DNA from 3 places in the Brachybacterium saurashtrense genome. Region 1 is predicted to be linked to each of the others. Evidence: predicted binding sites of a transcription regulator. Region 1 holds the regulator's gene; each other region holds the start of a gene.
The links. Region 1 encodes LexA, which represses DNA repair genes until DNA is damaged. Its sites were predicted from a motif close to TCGAACANNTGTTCGA; they were not measured.

Region 1 (7,251 bases):
GCCGCCGGGCCCGGACGGCGATCGGCGGCCGTGGCTTCCCCTCCACGACCGCCGATCTGGTGTGCGCTGCGTGAGCGCACGAGGGATATCTTATGCACAGGTTCGGCCCCGTCCGCACCAGATCCACGAAGTGGGCACAGGCTCCTCGGCGGTCCTCCCCGGATCCACGCCGGGACGATCCCTCCGCGGGGGCGCCGCGCCGTGCCTGCGCCGCGCACACGGTCCTGCGGGCGCCCCTCAGACGACGGGGCTCGCCGCGGGCTCGCCGCCCTCGGGCGCCTCGGCACGGAGCCGTGCGATCGCGGTCTCGAAGTCCTCGAGGGAGTCGAAGCCCTGGTAGACGCTGGCGAAGCGCAGGTAGGCCACGAGGTCCAGCTCCTGCAGCGGCTGCAGGATCGACAGACCCACCTGGTGCGCGTCGATCTCCGCCACACCGCTGCTGCGGATCGCCTCCTCCACGCGCTGGGCGAGCAGGGCGAGCTGGTCGTCGCTCACGGGTCGGCCCTGGCAGGCCTTGCGCACCCCGGAGATCACCTTCGCACGGCTGAACGGCTCGCTCACACCCGAGCGCTTCAGGACCGACAGCGACGCCGTCTCCGAGGTGGAGAAGCGCCGGGAGCAGTGCGGGCACTGCCGACGCCGGCGGATCGTCGCGCCGTCGTCGGAGGTGCGGGAGTCGACGACGCGCGAGTCGGGGTGGCGGCAGAACGGGCAGTGCATCCCCTCAGGGTACCGGCACGCTCCGCTCAGCGCGCGGGGAGCTCCGCGGCCGGCAGCACGATCTCCTGCCCCGCGGTGATGCGGCCGGTGGGCAGGTGGTTGGCGCTGCGCACCTCGCTGACGAAGTCCTGAGGGCTCATGCCCTCCGGCGCGTACTCCTCGGCGTAGCCCCACAGGGTGTCCCCGGCCTCGACGGTGACCGTGACCGGCTGCCCGGCCTCCGTGCCGGCGAGGGCGGAGGGGAGGTCCACCACGAGCAGCGCCACGAGGGCGACCAGCAGGCCCAGCGCGAAGGCGACGGCCAGCAGCAGGCGGCGCCCACGACGGGTGGGTTCGAGTCGAACGCGCGCTCGAGGAGCGCGGTCCGCACGCAGGGTGCGCTGCGACGTGAGGGGCAGGACCACGGCGGTTCCGGTACTCATATCCGAACTCCTGTTCGATCGAATGTCTGTGCGACTGTACCCCGCGCTCTCGGCGACACGCAACAGAAACCTCGAACACATGTTTGGCATCCGCTGTGCGCCGCCCTACGCTGGGTGACAGGACAACGGAACCGCACGGGTCCGACAGACGACGCCAGGAGGCCGCACGATGACGCCGAGCACCCCCAAGCCGACCCGGGCCCTCGGTGACGCCCCTGTCGACGAGCGCACCTCCGGCCTCACGCGCCGGCAGCGGCTGATCCTGGAGACGATCAACGACGCCGTGGCCGAGCGCGGCTACCCGCCCACGATGCGCGAGATCGGCGACGCGGTGGGGCTGACCTCCTCCTCCTCGGTGGCCCATCAGCTGCAGTCCCTGGAGCGCAAGGGCTTCCTGCGCCGGGATCCCAAGCGGCCCCGCGCGATGGAGGTGGTGATGCCGGGAGCCGACGACGCCCCGGCCCCGCCCGAGCCGACGGATCTCCCCCTCGCCCCCTCCTCGGTGGCGGTGCCCCTGGTGGGCAGGATCGCGGCCGGTGTGCCCATCACCGCGCAGGAGCAGGTGGAGGACGTCTTCACGCTCCCCCAGCGCCTGGTGGGCGACGGGGACCTGTTCCTGCTCCAGGTGGTGGGCGACTCGATGATCGATGCGGCGATCTGCGACGGGGACTGGGTGGTGGTGCGCTCGCAGAGAACCGCGGAGAAGGGCGAGATCGTCGCCGCGATGATCGACGGCGAGGCCACGGTGAAGACCTTCGTGCAGCGCGACGACCACGTCTGGCTGATGCCCCACAACCCGGCCTTCGCCCCCATCCTGGGCGACCATGCCGAGATCCTCGGCAAGGTGGTGGCGGTGCTGCGGGCGGTCTGAGCGCGCGGGCTCCGCCCTCTCAGCTCTCGGCGAGCCTCCGCAGCGCGCCGAGCGCCACCGCGGGATCCGCGGTGGGCCACAGCGGCGGCATCGCCTCGCGCAGGAAGCCGCCGTAGCGTGCCGTGGCCAGGCGCGGGTCCAGCACCGCGACCATCCCGCGATCGGACTCGGTGCGGATCAGGCGCCCCGCCCCCTGGGCCAGCAGCAGCGCGGCGTGCTGGGCGGCGACCCCCATGAAGCCGTTGCCGCCGTGCTCGGCGATCCGCTCCTGGCGGGCGGACATCAGCGGGTCGTCCGGCCGCGGGAACGGGATCCGGTCGATGGTGACCAGGCGCAGGGACCGCCCTGCGACGTCGACGCCCTGCCAGAGGGTGAGGGTGCCGAACAGGCTCGCGTCCTCCTCCTCGCGGAAGGTGCGCACCAGGTTCGCCATCGAGTCCTCGCCCTGCACCGCGATGGTCATGTCCAGCCGTGCCCGGACGTGCTCGGCCGCGAGCTCCGCGCCGCGGCGGGAGGAGAACAGGCACAGCGCGCCGCCGCGGGAGGCCTCCACGAGCTCGGTGAGGTGGTCCAGCATCGCCGGTGCGGGACCCTCCCGGCCGGGCGGGGGCAGGTGGCGTGCGGTGTAGAGGATGCCCTGGCGGCGGTAGTCGAAGGGGCTGCCCACGTCGATCCCCGCCCAGGCACCGGAGTCCTCGCGGCGCGGGATCTCGTCCTCGGCGATGCGCCCGGCCCGGGCGAGGCCCACCTCGCCGGCGGCCGGCTCGAAGCGCCCGCCGAGGGCGAGGGTGGCCGAGGTGAGCACGGCGGTGCGGTCCTCGAGGATCGCACCGCGCATCGCCCCGGCCACGCTCAGCGGGGCGACCTGCAGCGTCGCCCGTCCCGTGGCCTGGCCGCGGGAGACGGAGACGACATCGTCTTCCCCCGGGTCCGTCAGCCGCTCGCAGACGTCGATGACCTCCTGGAGGTTCGCGCGCACCGTCTTGCGCGCCCCGGCGGAGGACTCGTCGCCGGCGTCCTTCGCGTCGGAGTGGGCGGTGCGCGCCTCGACCCGGAGGTGGCCGACGGCATCCGCGAGCCGCTCCGGGAGATCGCCGAGCACCCTCCCGTCGGGGGCGAGCTCGAGCGCTTCGCGCAGCTCCTCCCCCGCGTCCTCCAGCGCCGTCGCCGCGACGCCCAGGCCGCGCAGCTCCCGCACCGTGGCGCGCAGCATGCCGGGGCTGAGCACATCGGTGACGGCGCTGGTGACGCGCGCGGTGAGATCGTGGGCCTCGTCGAAGACGACCACGTCGTGCTCGGGGATGATGCCGTGGTTGTCGAAGGCGTCGATCGCGAGCAGCGCATGGTTGGTGACCACCACGTCGACCTCCCGGGCCACCTCGCGGCTGCGCTCGGCGAAGCAGTCCTGCACCATCGGGCAGGAGGAGCCGATGCACTGGGACCCGGTGACGGAGACCTGTCGCCAGGCCCGGTCCGAGACCGCGTCCTCGAGCGAGTCGCGATCGCCGGTGTCGGTCTCCTCCGCCCACTCCCGCAGGCGCTTGACCTGTGCGCCGAGCCTCTCCCCGCCGTCGCTCGAGGGATCCGCGGAGGCCTGGGCGAACAGCGCCCCGGGCTCGATGTCGACCGGATAGCCGCCGGCGATCTTGTGCTTGCACAGGTAGTTCGCCCGCCCCTTGAGCAGCGCGAAGGTGGGGGTGCGCGGCAGGTGCGGGGCGAGGGCCTCCGCCAGGCGCGGGAGGTCCTTGCGCACGATCTGGGACTGCAGCGCGATCGTCGCGGTGGAGACGACGACGGGGCGGCCGGTGACCAGGGCATGGCGCAGCGCCGGGACGAGATAGGCCAGGGACTTGCCCGTGCCGGTGCCCGCCTGGACCAGGAGGTGCCGCCCCCCGGACATCGCCGTGTCCACCGCCTCGGCCATCGCCTGCTGGCCCGGCCGGGGCGATCCCCCGACCGCCGCGACGGCGGCATCCATGAGGCCCGACAGGGGGACGTCGGCCACCGCCGGCGCGACGGGATGCTCAGGTGCGGAGGTCATCGGATCAGCGTATCGGCGCCCCCGCGCCGGACGTCCCAGGCGTGGCCGGACCGGACCGTGCGCTGTGTCTCCGGCCGCTCAGGCCGCGCCGTGGAGCTCGGCGGCGAGCGCCTCGTCCACGTGCGCGTGCAGCCGGGTGCCCTCCATCAGATGCTCCTCGGAGATCACCTCGCCGGTGCTGTGCACCCGGGAGATGAGGTCGCCGCGGGTGTAGGGCACCACCAGGTCCACCTCGACGGCGGGCCGGGGCAGACGCTGCGCGATCAGCTCCCGCAGCTCCTCGATCCCCGCGCCCGTGCGGGCGGAGACCACCACGCAGTCGGCGACCTGGCTGCGCAGCCGGGCGATGGTCTCCGGCTCGGCGATGTCCGTCTTGTTCAGCACCACGATCTCGGGCACGTCGAAGCCCTCGATCTCGCCGAGCACCGTGCGCACCGCGGTGATCTGCCCCTCGGGGTCGGGATGGGAGGCGTCCACCACGTGCAGCAGCAGATGGGAGTCGCCCACCTCCTCGAGGGTGGAGCGGAACGCCTCCACCAGCTGGGTGGGCAGGTGGCGCACGAAGCCGACGGTGTCCGCGTAGGTGAACTCGCGCCCGTCGGGCGTCTGCGCGCGGCGCACGGTCGGGTCGAGAGTTGCGAACAGGGCGTTCTCCACCAGCACGCCGGCACCGGTGAGCCGGTTCAGCAACGAGGACTTCCCGGCGTTGGTGTAGCCGGCGATCGCGACCGCCGGGACCTGGTGCCGGGTGCGCTCCGCGCGCTGGGCGGCGCGTCCCGGGGCCATCGCACGGATCTCGCGGCGCAGCTTCGCCATCCGGTCGCGGATGCGCCGACGGTCCAGCTCGATCTTCGTCTCGCCCGGACCGCGCGAGCCCATGCCGGCGCCGGCGCCGCCCACCTGGCCGCCGGCCTGGCGGGACATCGACTCGCCCCAGCCGCGCAGTCGCGGCATCAGGTACTCGAGCTGGGCGAGCTCCACCTGCGCCTTGCCCTCGCGGGACTTGGCGTGCTGGGCGAAGATGTCGAGGATCAGCGCGGTGCGGTCGATCACCTTCACCTTCACCACGTCCTCGAGGGCGCGGCGCTGTCCGGGGGCGAGCTCGCCATCGGCGATGACCGTGTCCGCGCCGTTCGCGGCGACGAGGTCCGCCAGCTCGGCGGCCTTGCCCTTGCCCAGGAAGGTGGCCGGGTCCGGATGGGCGCGGCGCTGCAGGACGCCGTCGAGCACCTCCGAGCCGGCGGTCTCGGCGAGCGCGGCCAGCTCGCGCAGGCTGGTCTCCGCCTCGTCGGCGTTGCCGGAGGTGTACACGCCGGCCAGCACCACCCGCTCCAGGCGGAGCTTGCGGTACTCGACCTCGGTGACGTCCTCGAGCTCGGTGGACAGGCCTGCGACACGGCGCAGCGCCTGGCGGTCCGCGAGGTCGTACTGGTCGCCGTCGGTCTCGGAGTCGTAGGTGACACGGGAGACGGAGGCATCGGCGCGGTCGAGGATCCGCTGCGTCAGGGGGTCGGGGGCGGGAGCGCCTCCGGTCATCTCCGGATGCTCCGCGGCCTCGTTCCCTCCCGGAGCGGTCCCGTCGACGTCGGCGTCGGAGGCGGGGTCGGGATGGAAGGCGATGGGCACGATCGGGGAGCTCCTCGGGTCGGGGATGTCGAGGGATCCAGAATCCCACGTCCGCCCGCGGGGGTCGAGGGATTTTGCGCTGGGCGGAGCGGGGATCACGCCGCGGCGCCCCGCCGGGGCCGTTCGGCGCCCCCTCGAAGCCTCGTCCTCCGTATCCTGCTCGGGTGGACGAGCACTACTTCACCCCCTCCCCCGCGACGGACGACCGTCGGTTCCCCTTGCGCGTGCGACTGGCGGGGCGGGATCTCGACCTCGTCTCGAGCGCGTCCGTGTTCAGCGGGCGCGGCCTCGACAAGGCCACCGCGGTGCTGCTGGACCGGCTCGACGAGGTGCCCGCGCCTCCGCCCGGCGCCACGATCGTGGATCTGGGATGCGGCTGGGGGCCGATCGCGCTCACCGCGGCGCTCCACCATCCCGATGCCGAGGTGTGGGCGGTGGACGTCAGCGAGCGCGCCCGGGAGCTGACGTCGGAGAACGCCCGGCGCGCCGGGCTGGGGAACGTGCGCGTGGTGGCACCGGAGGAGGTGTCCGACGGGCTCGTCCCGGACGTGCTGTGGTCGAACCCGCCCATCCGGATCGGGAAGCCGGCGCTGCACGCGCTGCTGGAGGAGTGGATCACCCGCCTGGCCCCGCAGGGCACCGCGGCGTTGGTGGTGGGCCGGAACCTGGGCGCCGATCCGCTGGCGCGGCACCTGGGCGAGACGTTCCCCGCCCGCACGGTCGCGAAGGCGGCCAGCGCGAAGGGATTCCGGGTGCTGGTGGTGGGCCCGGCCTCCTGAGGGCCGCTCCTCAGGCCGGCCGGGTCGCCGCCCGCGATCAGACCAGGGTGGTGCCGTCCGCGACCAGCACCGCGGGGCCGGCGAGGGTGACCTCGCCGGTGCCGGTCCAGCCCACCTGGAGGCGACCGCCCGGGACGTCGACGGTCCAGGGCTCACCCGAGGTGTCGCCGGCGCGCAGGGCGGCGGCGACCGCGACGGCCGCGACCCCGGTGCCGCAGGAGCGGGTCTCCCCCACGCCCCGTTCGTGCACCCGCATGCGCACGTGCCGCGGGCCGAGCACCCGCACCAGTTCGATGTTCGCCCCGGCGGCGGGCTCCGGGTCGAGCGCGGGCCGGTGGGCGAGGTCGAGCTCCTCGAGCACCACGTCCTCGGGGAGGAAGGCGACGGTGTGCGGATTGCCCATGTCCACGTCGGTCCCCTCCAGGCGCTGCCCGGCGACCTCGACGCTGCGCGCCGCCGGTGCGACGGCGGGGACGCCCATCCCCACCCGCACGGTCCAGGCGGCGCCGGGACTCGTCGCGCCGCCGAGGATCTCGACGGTGCGCACGCCGGCGCGGGTGAGGATCGCGAAGCGGTCGGTGTCCACGTGCCCGGCGCGGCGCAGATGGGCGGCGAACACGCGCACGCCGTTCCCGCACATCTCCGCGATCGAGCCGTCGGCGTTGCGGTAGTCCATGAACCATTCCGGCGCGTCCGTGAGGATCTCGATCCCGGCGGCGCGGCTGCGCACGGCGCGGATCACGCCGTCGCCGCCGATGCCGGCGCGGCGGTCGGCGAGCGCCCGCACGGCCG
Region 2 (7,251 bases), 1.1 Mb from region 1:
CACCGTGGGGCAGGCCGCGATCCTGCTCGCCGTCGGGACCGCCGCGGGCGGTCTGGTGGGCGCCGGCGGCGGGGCCGCGCTCAGCACCGTCGCCCCGTTCGAGTCCTCGGCCGTGACCGTGCTGCTGCCCGTCGCGGGCGTGCTGGCCATCGGCCTGCTGGGCTCCGTCCTCGCCACCCGGCGCGTGACCCGCGTCGATCCGCTGCTCGCCCTCGGAGGGAACTGATCACCATGACCACCGCCACCGCACCCGACACCACGACGACCGCCCCCGCGCTCTCCGCACGGGACGTCACCGTCACCTACCCCGACGGACGGCACCCCAACGGCAGCGAACGCCTGAACACCGTGCTCCACCAGGCGAGCCTGGAGGTGGCCCGCGGCGAGTTCGCCGTGATCCTGGGACCCTCCGGCTCCGGCAAGTCGACGCTGCTGAGCGTCGCGGCCGGGCTGGTGGTGCCGAGCTCCGGCACCGTGAGGATCGACGGCACCGAGCTGACGGGCCTGGACGAGGCGCGCCGCACCGCGATGCGCCGCGACCGGATCAGCGTGGTCTTCCAGCAGCCGAACCTGCTGCCCGCCCTCACCGTGCGGGATCAGCTGCTGGTGCGCGGACACCTCGCAGGGCTACGCGGCCGACGTCTGCGCGCCGAGCGGCGCCGTGCCGAGGAGCTGCTGGAGCGGGTGGGGATGGCGCAGTACGCCGACCGCCGCCCGCACGAGCTCTCCGGCGGCCAGCGACAGCGCGTCAACATCGCCCGCGCCCTGGTCACCGAGCCGTCCGTGCTGCTGGTGGACGAGCCCACCAGCGCCCTGGACCACGAGCGCTCCCGCGAGGTGGTGGATCTGCTGAGCGGGATCACCCGGGAGCTGCGGGTCGCCACCGTGATGGTCACCCACGACCGCGAGTTCGCCGAGGACGCGGACCGCGTGATCTCCCTGCGCGACGGCCGCGTGGAGCCCTCGGCGGCGTGAGGCCCGGGCCCGTCGGATGCGCCCCGGGCGGGGCCGTCAGGAGACGTGCGCGAGCGCGGCCGCGGCGATCGCCTCCACGGCGCCACCGCCCCACTGCGCGAGGGCCGCATCCCTCTCCGCCGGGTCGGTGCCGCGCACGGTGAGCACCATCCGTGCGCCGTGGCCGGTGCCCTCGACGAGCTCGAAGCGCACGTGGTCACCGGGCTCCCCGGCACCGGTGTCGACGGCCAGCAGACGCCCGGCCTCGACCTCTGTGACGATGCCCAGCACCACCTCGGGCGCCCGCGGGGCACGCAGCTCCTGGCCCGCGGCGGGCACCTCGTGGGTGACCTCGGGCTCCGCGGCACCGCCGAGGAACAGCTCCCAGGCGGCCTCCGGGGAGCACACCAGCTGCCGCTCGAACCGCGCCGACCACCCGTCGGTCGTCTCCTCGAGCACCGGCCGGGAAAGGCCGAAACGCGCGGCGAGCTCCTCGTGGCGGGCGAACCGGGGCCCGGGATCCTCCGGCGGCTCCCCCGCGACGACGGCGGTGAGCAGGCCCAGGCAGGCCTCCCAGCCGGTCGCGACGCTGGCCGCGGCAGGGCGGTCGGCGAGGCGGTTGGTGAGTACGAGCTCGGTGCCCTCGCCGGCGGGTGCGAACTCGAGGGTCACCACATCGGTGTCCCAGGTGAAGCGCAGCAGGCGGGGCGGCTCCAGCGCGAGCACCTCCCCGAACTCGGCCGGGTCGCCCGCGAACTCGGCGAAGCGCACGGTCCCGCCCACGCGCAGGTCGAACTCGGGGGCGCCGGGGAACCAGGCGGCGAGATGCTCCGTCTCGGTGACAGCCCGCCAGACGCGCTCGATCGGGTGGGGGTAGCGGCGGCGCACCACGATGTCGGTGCCGCCGTCCACGTCGTGAAGCTGAGGGTCGGTGCTGGTCATGGCGTCTCCTCGTCCTGCATGCGGTCCTGCTCCTCGATGCGGTCCAGCTTGTTCATGCGGTCCAGTTGCTCGCCCAGTCGGTCGAGCCGGTCCTCCCACAGCCACCGGTAGGGCGCCAGCCAGTCGGCGAGCTGCGCGAAGGGCTCGGGGCACAGCGCGTACCAGCGCTGCCTCCCCTCGGCGCGCACCTCGACGAAGCCGTTCTCCCGCAGCACCCGCAGCTGCTTGGACACCGCGGCCTGCGGCGCGCCGGTGCGCTCCACGAGGGCGCCGACGGGCGCCGGCCCCTCCCGCAGCACGTCGAGGATCTCCCGGCGCAGCGGCAGGGAGAGCACGGTGTGCGTGGCGGTGGCCTGGACGTCGGGGGCGGGGCCGGCGTCGTGCTCGACGGAGGACATGCCGCATGTATACCGCTCGCGACATATGCCGGTCAAGGAAACTGTGGGCAGGCGCGCCGGCCGCGCGCAGACGAACGGCCGGCCCCTCACCACGGAGGGACCGGCCGTCGAGAACAGGCTCAGGCCCGCGGGATCAGGCCTGCGGAACCACCAGACCGGACGCGCTCGAGCGCGCAGCCTCGAAGCGTGCCTGCACGTCGGCCCAGTTCACGATGTCCCAGATCGCCGTGACGTAATCCGCCTTCACGTTCTGGTAGTCGAGGTAGAAGGCGTGCTCCCACATGTCCAGCTGGAACAGCGGGATCGTCGCCACCGGCACACCGTTCTGCTGATCGTAGAACTGCTCGATCACCAGGTTCCCCCCGATCGGCTCATAGGCCAGCACCGCCCAGCCCGAGCCCTGGATCCCCAGCGCCGCCGCCGTGAAGTGCGCACGGAAGGAGTCGAACGAGCCGAAGAACTCATCGATCGCCGCGGCCAGCTCACCGGTGGGCTTGTCCCCACCCTCCGGCGAGAGGTTCTTCCAGAAGATCGAGTGGTTCGTGTGACCACCCAGGTTGAACGCCAGATCCTTCGAGAACTGGTTGATCGTGCCGAAGTCCCCGGCCTCGCGCGCCGCCGCCAGCTTCTCCAGCGCCGTGTTCGCGCCCTTGACGTAGGTGGCGTGATGCTTGGAGTGATGCAGCTCCATGATCTTGCCCGAGATCGAGGGCGCCAGCGCACCGTAGTCGTAGTCGAGATCGGGAAGCGTGTACTCCGCCATGGTCCGTCCTTTCGTGGGAGCCCGCCGGTGTGCCCGACGGGAGATAGCTCGACCCTAGAACTTCAAGGGCACTTGAGGGCAAGCCGGTCCGTCACACATCGCCATCGGGCGTTGCGCCGTCGGGCGCCCTAGGCGCCGCCGCGCCGGGCTCCCCTGGCGCCGCCGCGTCCGGCTCCCCAGGCGCCGCCGGCACCGCGCCGTCGGACTCCTCGTCGAGGTCGTCCTCGTGCACGTCCTCCAGGCGCCGCGGACCGGAGCCGGTGGCGGCCAGCGCATCGTCCGGGTTGAGCAGCGCGCAGGCCTTGAGGGACAGGCAGCCGCAGCCGATGCAGCCCGTGAGCTCGTGCTCGAGACGCTCGATCGCCCGACGGCGCTCCTCGAGGGTGCGGCGCCAGCGCCGCGAGGCCCGCTGCCACTCGGCATGAGAGGGAGTACGGTCCATGGGCACGTCCCCGAACGCCGTGCGCACGTCTGACAGCGGGATCCCGAGCCGCTTGGCGACCGAGACCAGCGAGACCCGCCGCAGCATGTGCCGGGCGTACCGGCGCTGGTTCCCCACGGTGCGCACCGAGGCGATCAGCCCCAGCTCCTCGTAGTAGCGCAGCGCGCTCGCGGCCACCCCCGTGCGCGCGCCCATCTCGCCGATGGTCATCAGATCTTCAGGATCATGCGCCGCGTTCACCCCGCCCCTCCCGTCCTTGACCTCAAGTGCACTTGAGATACTACGTTCCCTCGAGGATCACGAGAAGGACTCGTGACCGTGACTGCCCGGGAGGACCGCGCCCGATGACCTATGTGATCGCCCTGCCCTGCGTGGACGTGAAGGATCGCGCCTGCGTCGACGAGTGCCCCGTGGACTGCATCTACGAGGGCAACCGGATGCTCTACATCCAGCCCGACGAGTGCGTGGACTGCGGCGCCTGCGAGCCCGTGTGCCCCGTCGAGGCGATCTTCTACGAGGACGACACCCCGGACCAGTGGGCCGAGTACTACAAGGCCAACGTCGAGTTCTTCGACGAGATCGGCGCGCCCGGCGGCGCGGCCAAAATGGGCGTGATCGACAAGGACCACGCGATCATCGAGGCGCTGCCGATCCAGCCCAACCCGCTGGAGTGAGGGCGCCATCCCCCACGCCGACGCGTGATCCGGGGCGGTGCAGCGCGGCATGCTGAGCACTGCACCGCGCAGAGCCCTGCGACGCGCGGGGCGCCCTGCGGCCAGCGGCGTGCGGCGTGCGGCGTGCGGCGCAGCGTGGCGGTGCACCGCGCCGGGCTGCGCCATGTCCTGAATCGAACAGACTCGCAGCTACTTCCCCTCGCGGACGCTTCTGTTTCGATTGAGTCCGTCACCTGCGCCGTCCGCGAGACACTCGGGAAGGGCATGGCCATCATTTCTCGCCGGGGCGCGACGGGCCGCGCTCAGGAATCTGAGCACCCCTTCTCCCACACCTGAGGTGGTGTTCCGCGAGTCTCCTCGGGAGTCTGCCTGACCCGCGACTGCTCCTCCCCACGCATCGTTCATCCACATTCTGTGCACAACACGGTGGATCATCCACACGAGCAGTTCCCGGTTCGAACAGAACTGCGATAGTGGCGGCATGGCACAGGATCCACAGCGCAGCGAGGACAGCGAGGAGGCCGACGGCGGCCGCCCCGCCGAGCACCCCGCGCACGAGGACGCCCCGACGGGCTTCCCCGCGGGCGTGCCGGTCCGTGCAGAGGGGGCGGAGCTCGCCGTCGGCGACGTGGATCTCGCCGCGGTGCGGTCCGTCCTCGTCGAGCTCGGCGTGCAGGGCTCCGCCTCGCTGGAGCACCTCTCCGTGGAGGGCACCACGGCACTCCTCGCGGGGATCACGGGCCTCGAGGCGGCGCTCGACGCGGTGCGCGCCCGGGCCCTCGTGCACCTGGAAGCGGCGGTGAAGGCAGACTGCCTGCAGCGCGAGGAGAGTCCCCGGCAGGCGGCGCAGGTGGCCCGCTCCGAGGCGTCGCGGGCGCTGAAGGAGTCGCGCGCGGTGGCCGGCCGGAGCCTCGCGACCTGCCGCCGGCTGGTGCAGAACATGCCCGGGATGCTCACCGCACTGGCGGAGGGATCGCTGCACCCCCGCTCCGTGCACCGGGTGGGGACGGCGATGGCGCCGGTCACCCCGGAGATCCGGGAGCAGGTGGACGAGGTGCTCAGCGCCCAGCTGGATGCACTGACGGACTGCGGCACCGGGGAGATCGCCGATCACGTCGCGAGGATCCTGCACGCGCTGGATCCCGAAGGGGCTGCGGAGCGCCACCGTCGAGCGCTGCACGACCGGCACGTGACGATCACCCGCACCGATCACGGCATGGCGACCGTGCGGGCGACGATCCCCGGGATCGACGCGGCCCGGATCCGGAAAGGACTCTCCGTCGCGGCCGAGGCCGCACGGGCGAGCGGCGACCGGCGCGGTCACCAGCAGATCATGGCCGATCTCTTCGCCGACGCGCTGGTGGGTCGGGGCGACGGCATCGATCCGACCACGCTGGACGTGGGAATCGTGATCACCGACCGGTCGCTGCTCGCCCCCGCCCATGCTGACGCCGCGACGATCGAGGGCTTCGGACCGGTGCCCTACGACCACGTGCGCGAGGAGATGCTGCGCGCGGCGCAGCGCGGGGAGCAGGACACCGACACATCGTTGACCCTCCGGCGCCTCTACACCGACCCCGAGGACGGCCAGCTCGTGGCGGTGGAGGCCCGCTCCCGGTCGTTCCCGGACTCCTTGAGGCGCTTCCTCACCCTCGCCCATCAGACCTGCCGGGCCCCGTACTGCGATGCCCCGATCCGCCAGATGGACCACATCGTGCCCTGGTCACGGGGCGGTCCCACCAGCCTCGAGAACGGGAACGGACTCTGCGGAGGGGACAACCAGAAGGAGAGCTCCGGGGAGAGCGTGCGCGTGGTGCGAGACGAGCAGGGGGTGCGACGCACCGTCGACTGGACCACCCGGTTCGGCCAGAGGGCCCACCGGCGCGGCGTGAACCTCGACCCTCTCGGGACCTACCGCCGCGGGGCGCGGGACCACGCATCGCGGTCAGACACCGGTCCCGGCACCAGCCCTCACCCGGACCCCGGCCCCCGCCGCGACGGCGACTCCGACACCCCCTCGGTCACGCACCCCGGCACCGCCAGCAGTGCGCGCCCCGGCCCCTCGGCGCCTGCCCTGGACCCACCGGGCGCCCCGGCCGCCGTCCCGGCAGAGGCCCCGACGATCCACCACGCCTTCGACGCTCTGCGGCTGCGCCTCACCGATCTCCCCACCCGCGCCCCGCTTCTCGGCCCGCGCGGCCGCGGCGTCGATCTCCACTTCCTCCCCAGCTCCTCGAACGGGCCCCCGGGACCGAGACGATGAGGCCGCGGTCGCCACATGAGACCTCACACCGATGTCACCCTCACCGACACACCCCTGACCTGCACGCTTCGCGACGCGCTGGATCGTACGGTGGCCGCATGACCGTCTGTGACACCCGTGTGACCCCTGTGGACGTGATGCCCGCGAGCGCCACCCCCGCGGTCGCACCGCGCCTCGGCATCGGCGAGCTCTCCGCCCGCACCGGCGCGAGCGCCCGGTCGCTGCGCTACTACGAGCAGCAGGGCCTGCTCGCCGCGGCCCGTACTGCCGCCGGCCACCGCCGTTACGACGCCGAGGCCATGGACCGGGTGCTGCTGGTGCAGCGCCTGTTGGCCGTGGGGCTCTCCAGCGCCGAGATCTCCCCGCTGCTGCCGCTGCTGCTGGGCCGGGATCCGGCCCAGGAGACCGGGCTCGACGCACTGCGCGCCCATCGCCGAGAGCTCGCCGCACGCATCGCCCGGCTGCAGGACACGGCCGAGATCCTCGACGAGGTGCTCGAGGAGCACGCCGCCGCGCGCTGAGCCCGCCCGCCGGCCCGGCCTCTGGACCGGACGTCGCCCCCGCTCAGCCCCGCCGGGCGAGTCCGTACTCGCGGCTGAACCCGCTGTCCAGGTCCGTGATCTGCACGGTCACGGCCCCCGAGGGGTGCAGGCTGTAGCGTTCCTCGATCCGCGGTCCGCCCTCGCGGCGCGTCACCTCCGCCCGGGCGAGCGCGGCCGGGTCCAGCTCCCGCAGCGCCGGGTCGAAGGGGAAGAGCACGTCCGCGCACGGCACCACGTCGCCGCGCAGCTCGCCGTCCGGATCCCGGTGCGCGT
Region 3 (7,251 bases), 900 kb from region 1:
CGCCCCGGACGAGGACGGCGCGAGTGCCGGCTCCGGTCTCGAGCCCGCCCGCGGCGTCACCCAGACCGCCCAGCGCCTCGCCGAGCGCCCCGAGCTGGCCGGTGCCCGCCTGGGCATCCTCCACGGCCGCCTCACCGGCGAGGAGAAGCAGCAGGTGATGGAGCAGATGGTGCGCGGGGAGATCGACCTGCTGGTCTCCACCACGGTGATCGAAGTGGGGGTGGACATCCCCAACGCCTCGGTGATGATCGTGCTGGACGCCGAGCGCTTCGGCGTCTCCCAGCTCCATCAGCTGCGCGGACGCGTGGGCCGCGGGGAGCATCCCGGCATCGCCTTCTTCGACACCACGGCCGTGGTGGACGAGGAGCACTCCCAGCATCTGCGCGCGATCGCCGAGGCGCCCGACGGGTTCGCCCTCGCCGAGCTCGACCTGCGCCGCCGCGGCGCGGGTGATCTGGTGGGGCAGGAGCAGTCCGGGCTGCAGCGCACGTTGAAGCACCTCGACGTGGTGCGCGACGCGCGCGCGATCGAGCAGGCCCGGGAGGACGCCTTCGCCCTGGTCGCCGACGATCCGGATCTGACCGCCCACCCCGATCTCGCCGGCGCCGTCGCGAACCGGCTGAGGGACGCCGACCCCGACGTGGAGAGGAGCTGACATGCCGCGCATCATCGCCGGCCGCCTGGGAGGGCGCACGATCCCGGGCCCTCCCGGCAACGGCACCCGCCCCACCTCGGACCGCGTCCGCGAGGCGCTGTTCAGCAGGCTCGACGGCTGGGACGCGCTCGCGGGCACCCGCGTGCTCGATCTCTACGCCGGCACCGGGGCGCTCGCCTTCGAGGCCCTCTCGCGCGGCGCCGCCCACGCCGTTCTGGTCGAGCTCCACGGGCCGACGGCCCGCCAGCTGCGTCGCACGGCCGTCGAGCTCGGTCTCGACGCGCAGGTGGACGTGCGCGCCGGCAAGGCGGCCGCCGCCACGACGGGTCTGGACGGCCACGGCGCGACCCTGGTGTTCCTCGATCCGCCCTACGACGTCCCGACCGAGGAGCTGGAGCGCCTGCTCCTCGCGCTCCGGCCCGCGCTCACCGATGACGCCCTGGTGGTCCTCGAGCGCTCCTCGCGCAGCCGGCCCGTCACGTGGCCCGCGGGCTGGGCCGACGACGGCACCAAGACGTACGGCGAGACCGTGTTGCAGTTCGGCGGGCCGGTCGTCGAGGAGGACGGCGCCGCGGAGGAGTGAGCAGGGCTCGACCGCCTTGTGGCGCGCCGTCCACAGCATTCCCTGACCTCTTGCGAAATGCCACAGACTTTGCATCGCGCGGTGTCCAAGGGAAATCGTCGGAGTGCGGCGTGCCTGCCCGTCCGTGAGCTCCGATCGCAGATGTGCTTTTCGACCTTTCCTCCACACCTGCGGGTTACCCACATTCTGGGGCGGATATCCGAAAAGGGTCGCATTTATCGAGCCTCTGTTCTAAAATAGACGGCAGGACGATGTGGTGTCGAACGTGTGTGCGAGTCTTCGCGATCGCTCACTCCACCGACACCACCGCCGCCCACAACATCACCACAGGACGACATCGCCACAGGACGACACCCCGAAGGAGGCACCATGGGCGACCGCACCGAGACCGGCGCGACCACGTCGCCCGTGTGTCCCGCGCCGCCCGGCGCGGCGGAGGGGCCGCCCCGCAAGGACGTCCGCGCCCGCCGGGCCCTCACCGCCGCCGCTCTCGTCGAGCGCGCCGAGGTCGCTCCGCGCACACCCGAGGCGGAGACCGTGCTGCGCATCCACCGGCGTCGCCGCGAGCAGCATGCCGCCTTCTACGTCGCCGAGGTGCGCGACCTCGCCTCGCTGTGGAGCGAGGAGGACGACGGCGACGAGAAGGCCCTCCACGCCCTCGCGGCCGCGGCGGGGCTGCGCACGAAGCTCGGCCGCGGCGAGGACCGCCTGCGCGACGCCCACATCGCCCTCACCGACCTGCCCGGATGCTTCGCGCGGGTGGCCGCCGGGGAACTTCCGGTGGACTGGTTCGAATGGCTCCTCCGCAGCGTCCTGCGTCTCACCGCCCACCAGCGACGACAGGTCGACGAACGTGTCGCCGCCTGGGAGCTCGACGCGATCGACGTGGAGCGCTTCTATCGCGAGCTGCGCCTGCTGATCGACTGGTTCGGGCGCGCGGCCGTCCGGGAGACCCCCGAGGAGCGCCGCGCGGTGCATGTCCGTCCCTCGCCGGACGGCGACGGCACGGCCTGCCTGTCCGTGGTGGGCCCGGCGCCGGAGATCCTCGCTCTCGGGCGGCGGCTCGATGCCGCCGCGCGCGCCGTCCAGGATGCCCAGCGTGGCGCTCTCGAGACCGGTGCGCCGCTCCCCTTCGACCTCGACGGCGAAGCCCTCCGGCAGCAGCGCCACCTGCCGCTGGCCGCGCTCCGCTACGCGATCATGACCCGCTCCGCGCTCGAGACCGGCGCCGTCGAGGTGCCGGAGCCGGCCTTCCGCCTCTCCGTCGTCGTCCCGGTGCTGTCCCTGCTGGGGCGCTCGCACGCCCCGGCCACCCTCGACGGCACCGTCCCGATCCCCGCCCGGATGGCGCGGCAGCTGGTCGCCTCGGCCCCGACTTTCGAGCGGGTGCTGGTCGACGCCGCCACCGGGGACTACCTGCCCGCCGCGTCCCGCACCTACCGCGTCAGCCACGCGATGGCCGAGAACCTGCGCCTGATCGATCCGGTCTGCGCGGTGCCCGGCTGCGCGCGCAACGTCATGACCATCGGCGAGAACGACCACATCGAGGAGTTCGACCTCGAGCATCCCGCCCGGGGAGGGCCCACCACCATCGCGAACCTCCACCGGCTCTGCCGCAGCCACCACCGGATGAAGACGGCCGGCCTGCTCGATCCGGAACGTGACGAGACCACCGGGGTCACCCGGTGGAGGATCGGCAACGCCGCGGTGAGCGAGGTGCGGCGCGACGGCGATCTCGTCACCCGCGAGCTCGCCGAGCGCCTGGAGGAGGCGTGGGACGCGTATCTCACCGACCTCGTGTTCGAGGACCTCGTGCGACGCGGCGAGTTCGACGAGACGCCGCAGGAGCGGGCCGAGCACGCGGAGGAGCAGCGCTGGGGCGAGCACCTCATCGACTACTGGTCCCGGCCCGACACCGGCGGCCCGGACGATCCCGGACCGCCCGGCCTGGAGCTCGTCGGCGGCGGCGCCCCACCTCCGTTCTGACCGCCCGTGCGGCCACCGCGCTAGCCTGGCGCGGTGACCCGCACCCTCGCCGACCTCGACTGGCCACTCCACACCGCACACCTCACCCTCCGACCGGGACGCAGCGAGGACGCCGAGGCCGTCTGGCCCTGGTACCGCCTGCCCGCGGTGCAGGAGTACACGACCACCCTCAGCCTCACCCTGGCCGACCACCAGGCGTGGTGGGACCGCACCCTCGACAGTTGCGTCGTGGGAGAGCAGGAGGGCCGGATCGTCGCCGCCGGGAAGGTCGAACGACAGGACGCCTGGTCCCAGGACGACGTGCGCGCACAGGCCGCCGGGCAACAGGCCGAGATCGGCTGGGTGCTCGACCCCGCCGTGCACGGCCGCGGGCTCGGCACCGCCTTCGCCGCCGCGCTGCGCGACATCGCGCTCGAGGGCCTTGGGGTGCGCCGCATCGAGGCGGGCTGCTTCGCCGAGAACCGCGCCTCCCGCCGCGTCATGGAGAAGATCGGGATGCGGCTCGAGGGCGTGTTCCGCGAGGATTCCCTACACCGCAGCGGCCGCTGGCTCGACGGGGCGAGCTACGCACTGCTCGCGAACGAGCGGCGTCCCCGCCGTTGAACCTCCCCGCCGCCCGGGCGGAGACTGGGCCCATGGCCGCGCTCACCGGAACCTTCACCGTGCAGATGACCCCCGCCGCACCGCTCCCCGGTGCCGCATCCCGCTTCGACCTCGTCAAGACCTGGAGCGGCGATCTCGACGGCACCTCCCGCGGCACGATGCTCACCGCCGGTGACTCGGCCGGCGGCAGCGCCGGCTACGTCGCCACCGAGATCTTCGAGGGCCGGGTGGGCGGCCGCAACGGCACCCTCACCCTCCAGCAGCTCGGCACCATGACCGCAGGTGACCCCGCCCTGCAGTACGTGATCGCCCCCGGCTCCGGCACCGGCGAGCTCAGCGGCCTCACCGGCACGCTCGAGATCGGCGAGATTGACGAGGACGGCGTGCACCGGGTGACGCTCGCGCTCGACTGAGCCCGCGGCGGACGAGGGCGGGAGAGCCACTACAGTGGCGCCATGAGCACCGTCGTCCTGCCCGGCTCGTTCGATCCCTTCACCCTGGGGCATCTCGATCTCACCCGCCGGGCGGTCGCCCTCGGCCACCAGGTGATCATCGCCGTCTCCCACAACCCCTCCAAGAAGGGCCTGCTGGGACTCGAGGCGCGCACCGGTGCGATCACGCAGACCCTCGACCGCGAGCAGCTGCGCGACAGCGTCGAGGTGCGCACCCTGCCGAAGGGCCTGCTGGTGGACTTCTGCCGCGAGGTCGGCGCCGGCGCCGTCGTGCGCGGTCTGCGCTCCCAGCTGGACCTCGCCTACGAGGAGCCGATGGCGAGGATGAACCAGCACCTCGCGAGCATCGACACCGTCTTCCTGCTCACGGACTCCTCCCTCGCCCACATCTCCTCCTCGCTGGTGCGCGAGGTGCACGCCCTCGGGGGTGACGTCTCCGACATGCTCCCCGGCCCCTCCCTGGACGCGCTGCGGGCCGCGCCCGCCGTATCCTGAACTGTCCCCACGATCGAAGGAGCCCGCGATGACCTCCGAGAACGACTCCTCCACGGCGCTCGACGCCGCCCTGCGCTTCGACGCGGTCGACCTCGTCGGCCGCACCGGATCCCACCGCCACGTGGAGCGCACCGTGCCCGCGCCCGCCCGCGAGGCCGGCGGCCTCGCGATGCAGGTCGCCGAGGGCGAGGAGATCGCCGTCGAGGCGGAGCTCGAATCGGTGGTCGAGGGCATCTACGCCCATGGCACCGTCGCCGCGCTGCTGACCGGTGAGTGCTCCCGCTGCCTCGACCCGGTCGAGCAGGACGTGCGCGCCCGGCTCGACGAGCTGTTCATGTACCCCGAGAAGGTGCGCGCCGACGAGGAGGAGGACACCGTCCTGCTCGAGGACGACCAGGTGAACCTCGGCCCGCTGGTGCGCGACGCCCTGGCGATGGAGGCCGAGGAGCGCCCCCTGTGCCGCGAGGACTGCCCGGGCCTGTGCGCCCAGTGCGGATTCCGCCTGGAGGACGATCCGGAGCACCACCACGACGTCATCGACGACCGCTTCGCGGCGCTGAAGGGCCTGTTCGACGACGACGCCGCCGACAGCAGCACCGAGGGGAAGGCCTGATGGCGCGCAGGCGCCGCGCCACCGAGGCCGCCGCCGCCTCGGGACTCCTGCAGCGCCTGCCGCTGGACGGTGCGCAGAGCGAGGACCTCACCGCCTCCGGGCTGCTCGACCTCGCCCTCACCCACCGCTCCTACTCCTACGAGCACGACGGCCTGCCCCACAACGAGCGGCTCGAGTTCCTGGGCGACGCCGTGCTGCAGCTCGCGGTCACCGAGCACCTCTACGCCGCCCATCCCTCCCTGCCCGAGGGGGATCTCGCCCGTCGCCGCGCCGCGACGGTCTCCACCCGGGCGCTCGCCGTGATCGCCTCGAAGCTGGACCTCGGCGCCTACGTGAAGCTGGGCCGCGGGGAGGACCTCACCGGCGGGCGGGCCAAGGCCTCGATCCTCGCCGACACCACCGAGGCCGTGATCGGCGCGGTCCACCTCGCGCTCGGCCAGGACGTCTCCCGCCGCTTCGTGCTGGATCTGCTGCGCCCGCTGCTGGACTCCGACGAGTTCCTCGAGGCCGGGTACGACTTCAAGACCCGCCTGCAGGAGATCGCCGCCGCGGAGGGCGCCACCGTCACGTACACGATGGCCGAGTCCGGCCTCGAGCACGAGAAGGTCTTCACCGCCACCGCCACCGTGCCGAACGTGGTCACGGCCCGCGGCGACGGCGGCTCGAAGAAGGACGCCGAGCTCGCCGCCGCGCAGAACGCGGTGCGCGCCGTGCTCTCCGAGCGCGGCGAGTCGCTGATCCCGCGGGGCTGAGAACGTGCCCGAGCTGCCCGAGGTGGAGGTGGTGCGCCGCGGCCTCGCACCCCGCACCGTCGGCCGCACCGTCGCCGAGGTCGAGCTGCTCGACGCCCGCATCATCCGCCGCCAGGCCGGGGGAGCGGATCGGCTGCGCGCAGCCCTGGCCGGCACCACTCTCACCGCCCTGGTGCGTCGCGGGAAGTTCCTGTGGTGGCGGCTGGCGGATCCCGACGGCGCGGACACCGGCGAGGCGCTGATGGGCCACCTGGGCATGAGCGGCCAGCTGCGCGTGCGCGCGAGCGGCGAGGCCCCGGCCCTCGCCCCGGCGCCGGCCTCCGCGGGGCCGGCCTCGGATCCGCTGCGCCACCGCCGCCTCTCCCTCCACCTCGACGACGGCACCCGCATCGACCTCATCGACCAGCGCCTGTTCGGCGGCCTGTGGACGAGCGAGCTGGTGGACGCGGCCGACGGGCGGACGGCCGCGCTGGGCAGCCCCGACGCGCTGCTGCCCGCCGAGGCGGCCCACATCGGCCGCGACCTGCTCGACCCCGCACTGGACCTCCCAGCCGCCGCCCGCGCCCTGCGCGCCCGGCGCGCCGGGATCAAGTCCCTGCTGCTGAACCAGCAGCTGGTCTCCGGGATCGGGAACATCTACGCCGACGAGGCGCTGTGGGCGGCGCGCGTGCGCTACGACACCCCCGGCGAGGTGCTCAGTCAGCGCAAGGCGCTGCAGCTGCTGCGCGAGGCCCGCACCGTGATGGAGCGGGCGCTGGAGGTGGGCGGGACCAGCTTCGATGCGCTGTACGTCAACGTGGACGGGCGCAGCGGCTACTTCGCCCGGAGCCTCAGCGCCTATGGGCGCGAGGGGGAGCCGTGCCCGCGCTGCGGGACGCCGCTGCGGCGCGTGGTGTCCATGAACCGCTCCAGCCACTTCTGCCCGCGGTGCCAGCGGCGCAGGACACCGGCCGTCGCGCCGTCCCCGGTGCGGTAGATTGAGGAGCGCCAGGATCCCTCGGGCGGACGCGCCGGACGACGTGAAGGAGAACGCTTCGTGACAGCGACCGGACAGGACGGCCCGATCCGCGTGATGCTGGTGGACGATCACGAAGTGGTGCGCCGCGGCATCG

Region 2: a site for LexA is predicted at 4,629-4,644, ahead of DWV08_RS14145 (HNH endonuclease signature motif containing protein). Genes of this name have one in related genera too.
Region 3: a site for LexA is predicted at 1,498-1,513, ahead of DWV08_RS06635 (HNH endonuclease signature motif containing protein). Genes of this name have one in related genera too.

The regions. Positions count from the first base shown of each region.
Region 1 is NZ_CP031356.1:558,757-566,007, reverse strand. It holds gene nrdR (transcriptional regulator NrdR) at 238-720, opposite strand; gene yneA (cell division suppressor protein YneA) at 747-1,142, opposite strand; gene lexA (transcriptional repressor LexA) at 1,312-2,013, shown strand; gene DWV08_RS02580 (ATP-dependent DNA helicase) at 2,033-4,054, opposite strand; gene hflX (GTPase HflX) at 4,133-5,680, opposite strand; gene DWV08_RS02570 (class I SAM-dependent methyltransferase) at 5,845-6,459, shown strand; gene dapF (diaminopimelate epimerase) at 6,497-7,251, opposite strand, start outside.
Region 2 is NZ_CP031356.1:3,138,221-3,145,471, reverse strand. It holds gene DWV08_RS14180 (ABC transporter permease) at 1-226, shown strand, start outside; gene DWV08_RS14175 (ABC transporter ATP-binding protein) at 232-975, shown strand; gene DWV08_RS14170 (SRPBCC family protein) at 1,012-1,896, opposite strand; gene DWV08_RS14165 (ArsR/SmtB family transcription factor) at 1,893-2,294, opposite strand; gene DWV08_RS14160 (superoxide dismutase) at 2,428-3,057, opposite strand; partial or broken gene soxR (redox-sensitive transcriptional activator SoxR) at 3,293-3,709, opposite strand; gene fdxA (ferredoxin) at 3,844-4,173, shown strand; gene DWV08_RS14145 (HNH endonuclease signature motif containing protein) at 4,655-6,436, shown strand; gene DWV08_RS14140 (MerR family transcriptional regulator) at 6,535-6,957, shown strand; gene DWV08_RS14135 (Hsp70 family protein) at 7,001-7,251, opposite strand, start outside.
Region 3 is NZ_CP031356.1:1,456,520-1,463,770, reverse strand. It holds gene DWV08_RS06645 (ATP-dependent DNA helicase RecG) at 1-655, shown strand, start outside; gene rsmD (16S rRNA (guanine(966)-N(2))-methyltransferase RsmD) at 657-1,238, shown strand; gene DWV08_RS06635 (HNH endonuclease signature motif containing protein) at 1,608-3,224, shown strand; gene DWV08_RS06630 (GNAT family N-acetyltransferase) at 3,258-3,827, shown strand; gene DWV08_RS06625 (DUF3224 domain-containing protein) at 3,860-4,240, shown strand; gene coaD (pantetheine-phosphate adenylyltransferase) at 4,283-4,774, shown strand; gene DWV08_RS06615 (YceD family protein) at 4,803-5,387, shown strand; gene rnc (ribonuclease III) at 5,387-6,139, shown strand; gene mutM (bifunctional DNA-formamidopyrimidine glycosylase/DNA-(apurinic or apyrimidinic site) lyase) at 6,144-7,115, shown strand; gene DWV08_RS06600 (response regulator transcription factor) at 7,176-7,251, shown strand, end outside.